DNA from 2 places in the Streptomyces sp. NPDC052701 genome. Region 1 is predicted to be linked to the other one. Evidence: riboswitches for the same ligand, from Rfam matches in the RefSeq annotation. Region 1 holds a riboswitch; the other holds the start of a gene.

Region 1 (3,800 bases):
CGCCATCTGCGACCTGCTCGGCGTCCCGCGCGAGGACCAGGACGACTTCCGGGACTGGGCGGGCATGATGATCCGGCACGGCGGGGGGCCGCGGGGCGGGGTCGCGCGGTCGGTGAAGAAGATGCGCGGCTACCTCGCCGACCTCATCCACCGCAAGCGGGAGGCCCTGCCCGCCGAACCCGCCCCCGGCGAGGACCTCATCTCCGGTCTCATCCGCGCCTCCGACCACGGCGAGCACCTCACCGAGAACGAGGCCGCCGCGATGGCCTTCATCCTCCTGTTCGCCGGTTTCGAGACGACGGTGAACCTGATCGGCAACGGCACCTACGCCCTGCTCACCCATCCCGGCCAGCGCGCCCGCCTGCAGCGCTCCCTCGCCGCCGGGGAGCGCGACCTGCTGGAGACCGGAGTCGAGGAACTCCTGCGCTACGACGGCCCCGTGGAGCTGGCCACCTGGCGGTTCGCCACCCAGCCGGTGACCATCGGCGGGCAGGACATCGCCGCCGGCGACCCCGTCCTCGTCGTCCTCGCCGCCGCGGACCGGGACCCGGAGCGGTTCGCCGACCCCGACGTGCTCGACCTCGGACGCCGCGACAACCAGCACCTCGGCTACGGCCACGGCATCCACTACTGCCTGGGCGCCCCGCTCGCCCGCCTGGAGGGCCAGACCGCGCTCGCCACGCTCCTCACCCGGCTGCCGGACCTGCGCCTGGCCGTGGACCCGGCCGAGTTGCGCTGGCGCGGCGGGCTCATCATGCGCGGACTGCGCACCCTGCCGGTGGAGTTCACCCCGCCGCGCTAGGCCCTGTCGCCGGACTCCCGCCGTCCGGCCGGAGGGCGGCCCCTCCCATACCCGCCGTACCAGCGCAAACGTGTCACACGTTCATCTCTGTGATCTCCATGTGATCTGCACGGCATGAACTTGTGACAAGTGATCGTATGCCTATACGTTCACCCATCAGCGTGGCGTGCCTGCTCGACCCGCCACGCCGGTCACTGCTGTCTTGGGAAAGGTCTCCCCATGCTCTCCGGGAACGGTCGTCACCGCCGCCCTCGCCAGGCTCCGGCTCTCCTCGTCGCGGCCGGAGTGACCGGCTCCGCCATCGCGATCCCGCTCCTCGGGGCCTCCGGCGCCAGTGCGGCCGACGGCACGACCTGGGACCGGGTCGCCGAGTGCGAGACCGGCGGCGCCTGGAGCCAGAACAGCGGCAACGGCTACTACGGCGGTCTGCAGGTGACCCAGGAGGACTGGGAGGCCTACGGCGGTCTCGACTACGCCGCGAGCGCGGACCAGGCCAGCCGCTCCCAGCAGATAGCCGTCGCCGAGAGAATCCTCGCCGACCAGGGGGTCGGCGCCTGGGGGACCTGCGGGCTGACCGCCGGGCTGGACAAGGACTCGACCTCCGTCGACATCGACACCGGGGTGGCGGACGACGCGTCGGGAACCTCCGGTTCGTCCGGTTCATCCGGATCGTCCGGACTGCTCGGGGGGGCCGGCTCCACCGGCTCCTCCCGTGCGTCCGGTTCCCCCGGTTCGGCGGAGGACCCCTCGCCGTCCCCCTCGTCCCCGTCCGACGGACCGTCGAAGAGCGCGGACGAGAAGTCAAAGTCCGGCAAACCGTCCGGTTCTGACGCCGACTCGGACTCCGGCGACAGCGGTTCGCCGCGCCCCGACGGCTCGCCGACGGCCGGCCCGGAGGGCGGCGACCCGGCCGACTCCGGCCGGACCGACGGCTCTTCCGCGCCGGCCGACACCGGGACGACCGGCTCCGGCCGGCACCGCGGCCCCAGCGCCCAGGAGACCGCGGAGGAGGGCCGCGCGGCCGCGTCGGCGGGCCGGCACGCCTCGCGCGGGGAGGGTGCCTCGCGCGGCGCGCTGGGCGGCTCGTACACCGTGCGCGAGGGGGACAGCCTGTGGTCCATCGCCGACTCCCTTGACCTCAGCGGCGGATGGCAGGCGCTGTACGAGGAGAACGAGAAGGTGGTCGGCGCGGACCCGAACCGGATCGTCCCCGGTCAGGACCTTGAGGTCGGAGTCGAACCGGGCAAAAAGTAGCGTAGTGACAGCGGGAGTTCACGTCACGGTTCGCGCTGAATGTCCCATATAAGTGCGGTGAGAGATAGATCTCAGAAGCCCTGATCGTCTTTGAAATTCCGCGGATCGCGTGTCTACGGTCGTGACCGTTCGCCACCGCGAGCCCCGGCTGCCGCAACGCCGAATCCTGCCAGCGGCCGTCCGGGAACAGTCGTCGCGTCAAGCGCCGCAGGCAGGAGCGGGGGACCCAAGGTAAGTGCCGGGCCCAGCACTTGGGGCTGGATCCGGCTAGGGGTGAAGCCGTGTCCCGCAAGGGGCGCGGCCGGGCAACTCAACCGGCCCGAACCCGACAGCTCACCTCGCAGGCGTCGGTGAGGGGATCCATCCATGCTGTTTTCCGGCAAGGGCAAGCACCGTCGTTCGTCCAAGGCCACCCGTGCCATCGCCATGGCGGGTGTCGCCGGCGCCGCCGTCGCCGCCCCGCTGATGGCGGCCGGCACCGCCTCCGCCGCCACCGCCTCCGAGTGGGAGGCCGTCGCCCAGTGCGAGTCCGGCGGCAACTGGTCCATCAACACCGGCAACGGCTACTACGGCGGTCTGCAGTTCTCCGCCTCCACCTGGGCCGCTTACGGCGGCACGCAGTACGCGGCCACCGCCGACAAGGCCAGCAAGGCGCAGCAGATCGAGATCGCCGAGAAGGTCCTCGCGGGCCAGGGCAAGGGCGCCTGGCCGGTCTGCGGCAAGAACCTGTCCGGCGCCTCGTACGACGGCGGCTCCGCGGCGGCCGGCTCCTCGCAGGGCGCCGGTTCCACCGAGACCCGTCAGAGCGAGCCGCAGGCGGCCTCCCGCTCCGCCGAGCGCCCGGCCCAGAGCCAGCAGACTCAGCAGAGCCAGCCGACCCGGCAGAGCCAGAAGACCGTCACCACCCCGACCGGCAAGAAGGTCAAGAAGGGCGACGGCGAGTACAAGGTCGTCAAGGGCGACACCCTCAGCTCGATCGCCGCGGAGCGCGACGTCGAGGGCGGCTGGGCGAAGCTGTTCGAGCTGAACAAGGACATCGTCGAGGACGCCAACCTCATCTACCCGGGCCAGCAGCTGCACCTGAAGTAAGGCGCGGCCCCGGGCCCGCCCCCGTCCCCGCGGACTCCCCGCCCCGGTGCGCGTTCCCCGTGCGCGCCGGGGCGGAGTCGTGCGCGGGAACGGGCACACCCTTTTGTTCCGAGCGGAAACAATTTACCCTCTGTTCTGTCCGACAGATGGGTGACCGGCTGGCCGATTACCCGGAGCCGGTTAGGCTCGTCTCGCAGAGCCATCGCGGTCCTGCTCACCCGCGTCACATCCAAGAAGGAGATGCTCGTGCCGTCCATCGACGTCGTCGTAGCCCGGGAAATCCTGGACTCCCGAGGCAACCCCACGGTCGAGGTCGAGGTCGGCCTCGACGACGGCAGCACGGGTCGTGCCGCCGTCCCGTCCGGCGCCTCCACCGGCGCCTTCGAGGCCATCGAACTCCGCGACGGCGACTCCAACCGCTACCTGGGCAAGGGCGTGGAGAAGGCCGTCCTCGCCGTCATCGAGCAGATCGGCCCGGAGCTGGTCGGCTACGACGCCACCGAGCAGCGCCTGATCGACCAGGCCATGTTCGACCTGGACGCCACCGACAACAAGGGCTCCCTCGGCGCCAACGCCATCCTCGGCGTCTCCCTCGCCGTCGCCCACGCCGCCTCCGAGGCCAGCGACCTGCCCCTCTTCCGCTACCTGGGCGGCC
Region 2 (3,800 bases), on a different contig from region 1:
CGTTGGTGCGGTAGAAGACGGCGACGTCGCCGGCCTTGGCCTTGCCCGCGTCCACCAGGCGGTCTATCTCGTCGGCGACGAACTGGGCCTCGTCGTGCTCGGTGTCGGCGACGTACCCGGTGATCAGCGCGCCCGCGCCCGCGTTGGTCCACAGGTTCTTGGGGCGCCGGGACTCGTTGCGCTCGATGACCGCGTTGGCGGCGCTCAGGATCGTCTGGGTGGAGCGGTAGTTCTGCTCCAGCAGGATCGTCGTCGCGTCCGGGTAGTCCTCCTCGAACTGGAGGATGTTGCGGATGGTCGCGCCGCGGAAGGCGTAGATCGACTGGTCGGCGTCACCCACCACGCACAGCTCGGCGGGGTCCTGGCCCTCGCCGGAGGGGCCCACCAGTTCGCGCACCAGGGCGTACTGGGCGTGGTTGGTGTCCTGGTACTCGTCGACCAGGACGTGGCGGAAGCGGCGGCGGTAGTGCTCGGCGACGTCCGGGAACGCGCGCAGCAGGTTGACCGTCGTCATGATCAGGTCGTCGAAGTCGAGGGCGTTCGCCTCGCGCAGCCGCGACTGGTAGAGGGCGTAGGCCTGGGCGAGGGTCTTCTCGAAGCCGTCGGAGGCCTGGGCGGCGAAGTCCTCCTCGTCGATCAGCTCGTTCTTCAGGTTGCTGATCTTGGCGCTGAACGACTTCGGCGGGAACCGCTTGGGATCGAGGTCCAGGTCGCGGCAGACCAGGGCCATCAGGCGCTTGGAGTCGGCGGCGTCGTAGATCGAGAACGACGAGGTGAAGCCGAGCCTCCTGGACTCGCGGCGCAGGATGCGCACGCACGCGCTGTGGAAGGTCATCACCCACATCGCGTTCGCGCGCGGGCCGACGAGCTGCTCGACGCGCTCCTTCATCTCGCCGGCGGCCTTGTTGGTGAAGGTGATCGCGAGGATCTGGCCCGGGTGGACGCCCCGCTCCGCCAGCAGGTGGGCGATGCGGTGGGTGAGCACACGGGTCTTGCCGGAGCCGGCGCCGGCCACGATGAGCAGCGGGGAGCCGGAGTGCACCACGGCGGCGCGCTGGTTGTCGTTCAGCCCCTGCAGGAGCGCGGCGGGGTCCACCACCGGGCGCGCGGCGCCGTCGCGGTAGTAGGGGTCCCGGTCCGGCGGCACGTCGAACTTCCCGCCGAACAGATCGTCCGGAATCGGCTCCGGTACGTGATCGTCGTCGGGCGGCGGGGGTTCCTCCGCGTGGCCGTGCGGGGCCTGGAGGTCCGCCAGGAAGCTGTCGTCAAAGAGGCTGCTCATCGCTCTCCGAGTCTAGGGCGCTCCACCGACAGCCGCTGCCGCCCCGGGAACATCGCCGGCTCCGGGCCGCCGACGGCCCCGGAAGCCCGCACTCCCCCGGGCCCGCACTCCCGACGGTTCCTCACCCTGCATCACCGCCCTGTCACGGTGAGCGACCTCCCGAGGAAGGTCACGAAAATGTATCGGGCATATCACCCATCAACCTTCACAAGGACGACACGAGTTGGCTACCGTGCGGGCGGGCCGTACGACCCCCACCGGCGAACGACGCCGGGCCGCGCGGCCTCCGCCGAGTCCGGTGTGCCGTCGCGGCAGCCGGAGCCGGGGACCCAACCGAGACCTTGGGGTGAATCGGCCCGCCTTCCCCGCGGGAAACGGCCGTAGGGCAACCCTTCCGAAGCACGTCCGCCCGAACCCGACAGCTAACCCGGTAGGCGGAACGTGGAAGGAGTCGCCTCCCTTGGCGTCGCAGCACCGCAAGCCGCGCCCGGCGGGTTCACGCGTGACCGGTATGCGCACCCCCGCCCTCGCCACCGCCGCCCTCACCTCCGTGGCCCTGCTCTCCCAGACGGCCGACGCCGCTCCCTCGGCCGACGACAGGCCGAGCCTGGAGGAAATCGAGAAGAAGGTCGACGACCTCTACCGGCAGGCCGAGTCGGCGACCGAGAAGTACAACGCGGTCAAGGAGAGGACCGCGAAGCAGCGCAAGCGCGTCGACACCCTCCTGGACGACGTGGCCGAGCGCACCCAGAAGCTCAACGAGGCGCGGGGGGAGCTGAGTTCCTTCGCCGCCGCCCAGTACCGGACCGGCGCCGCCGCCCCGGACACCGCGACGTTCCTGCTGGCGGACTCGCCGCAGGACTACTTCGACCGGACCCAGCTGATGGACCGGCTCACCGGCCGTCAGAAGGAGGCGGTCGACGACTACGTCACGCAGCAGTCCGAGACGATGAGGAAGCGCCAGGAGGCAACCCGGAGCCTCGAGACGCTCACCGAGTCGCAGGGCGACCTGAGGACGGCCAAGGCCACCGTCCAGCGGAAGCTCGCCGACGCGCGCGAGCTGCTGTCGCGGCTGACCGCCGAGGAGCGGGCGCGGCTGGCGGCGATCGAGGAGCGCGAGCAGGAGGAGGCCGCCCGCAAGGCCGCCGAACTCGCCCGCCGGCAGGCGGAGCAGCGGGCCCGGGAGGACGCCCGGCAGCAGGAGGACGGCACCTCCGGCACCTCCGACACGTCCCCGGCCCCGGCGCCGGCCCCGGTTTCCCCCTCGGCCGGCTCCTCGTACGCCACCAAGGCCGGGAAGGCCGTCGCGTTCGCCCGCGCCCAGATCGGCAAGCCGTACGTGTGGGGCGCCACCGGCCCCGGCTCCTACGACTGCTCGGGCCTCACCCAGGCCGCCTGGAAGGCCGCGGGCGTCGACCTCCCGCGCACCACCTACGACCAGGTCGACGCCGGCACCACGGTGCCCCTCGCGCAGGCCCGGCCGGGCGACCTGGTCTTCTTCTACGACGGCGTCACCCACGTCGGGCTCTACGTCGGCAACGGGATGATGATCCACGCCCCGAAGCCCGGCACGTACGTCCGTGAGGAGTCGGTCTACTACGACGGCGAGTCGTCGATCCACAGCGTGGTGCGCCCCGCCTGAGCCCGCGGGGCGGCAGCGGCGACGGCGGGGCGACGAGGGTCCGGGCGCGGTCGGGCGTCACGCCCGCGGCGCCGGGAAGCTCAGGTCCACAGCACGGCGATGAAGACGTTCGCCGTGGTCAGCAGGCCGACCAGGCCGAACAGGCCCTTGTCGGCCTGCTCGTCGTCCCGCTTCACGTACACGAGCCCGAGGATCACGACCAGCAGCGCCAGTTTCACACCGATCTTGATGTTGTCGACGGGCTGGTCGTCGGCCTGGTTGAGGCCGACCAGGATCGCTCCGGTGACCAGCATCGTCAGCGCGCCGTGCAGCATCGCGGGGCTGAAACGGGCGGTGCCCCGGCCCATGGCCTTCATCTGGGTGAGGAAGCCGCCGAGGAGGGCGGCGATGCCGATGATGTGCAGGCCGACGAAGAGGTGGATGAGTACGTCCATGGGGCCGGAGCCTAATCACGGGCCCAGGGCCGTCCGACACCGGCCCGATGCCTCCCGGCACCCGCACATATGGGGCCATAGCACTCCACCGTCCCGGTATGCCCCGGATTCCCGCACATCGGTCATCGCACTGGGTGAAGGCGACGGCGGCGGGACGGGATCACGGTCGCACACGGTCACCTTCCGGTCTCCTCGGGGCAGTTCCGCGCAACCCGTCACCGGCCGGCGGGGGGAGGCCTAGCGTCCTTCGGCGGGTGCCCGGCTCCCCACCGCCGCCCGGGCCAGGGGCGGCAGCCGGACACCACCGCCGAGAAGGTGCGGCGGCGGCCCGCTCCCCCTGTGCGGGCCGCCGGGCGCGCGAGGCAGCCCGGCGACGGCCGTCCGTCCCGGCTGCCGTGCGCCGCACCGGGCGGTCACCGGAAAGGACGTGGAGCCAGGTGGC

What was found. A riboswitch is a leader RNA that binds a small molecule or an ion and turns the genes downstream of it on or off. The one in region 1 is predicted to bind cyclic di-AMP.
Region 2: it holds a riboswitch for cyclic di-AMP, as region 1 does, so the genes downstream of both, AB0L29_RS19670 (NlpC/P60 family protein) here and AB0L29_RS04940 (transglycosylase family protein) in region 1, are expected to answer to the same signal.

Annotation. Positions count from the first base shown of each region.
Region 1 is NZ_JBFATO010000002.1:408,293-412,092, forward strand. It holds gene AB0L29_RS04930 (cytochrome P450) at 1-802, shown strand, start outside; gene AB0L29_RS04935 (transglycosylase family protein) at 1,022-2,056, shown strand; cyclic di-AMP (ydaO/yuaA leader) riboswitch at 2,250-2,418, shown strand; gene AB0L29_RS04940 (transglycosylase family protein) at 2,423-3,145, shown strand; gene eno (phosphopyruvate hydratase) at 3,392-3,800, shown strand, end outside.
Region 2 is NZ_JBFATO010000016.1:39,747-43,546, reverse strand. It holds gene pcrA (DNA helicase PcrA) at 1-1,282, opposite strand, end outside; cyclic di-AMP (ydaO/yuaA leader) riboswitch at 1,560-1,735, shown strand; gene AB0L29_RS19670 (NlpC/P60 family protein) at 1,794-2,924, shown strand; gene AB0L29_RS19665 (hypothetical protein) at 3,005-3,358, opposite strand; gene AB0L29_RS19660 (NlpC/P60 family protein) at 3,796-3,800, shown strand, end outside.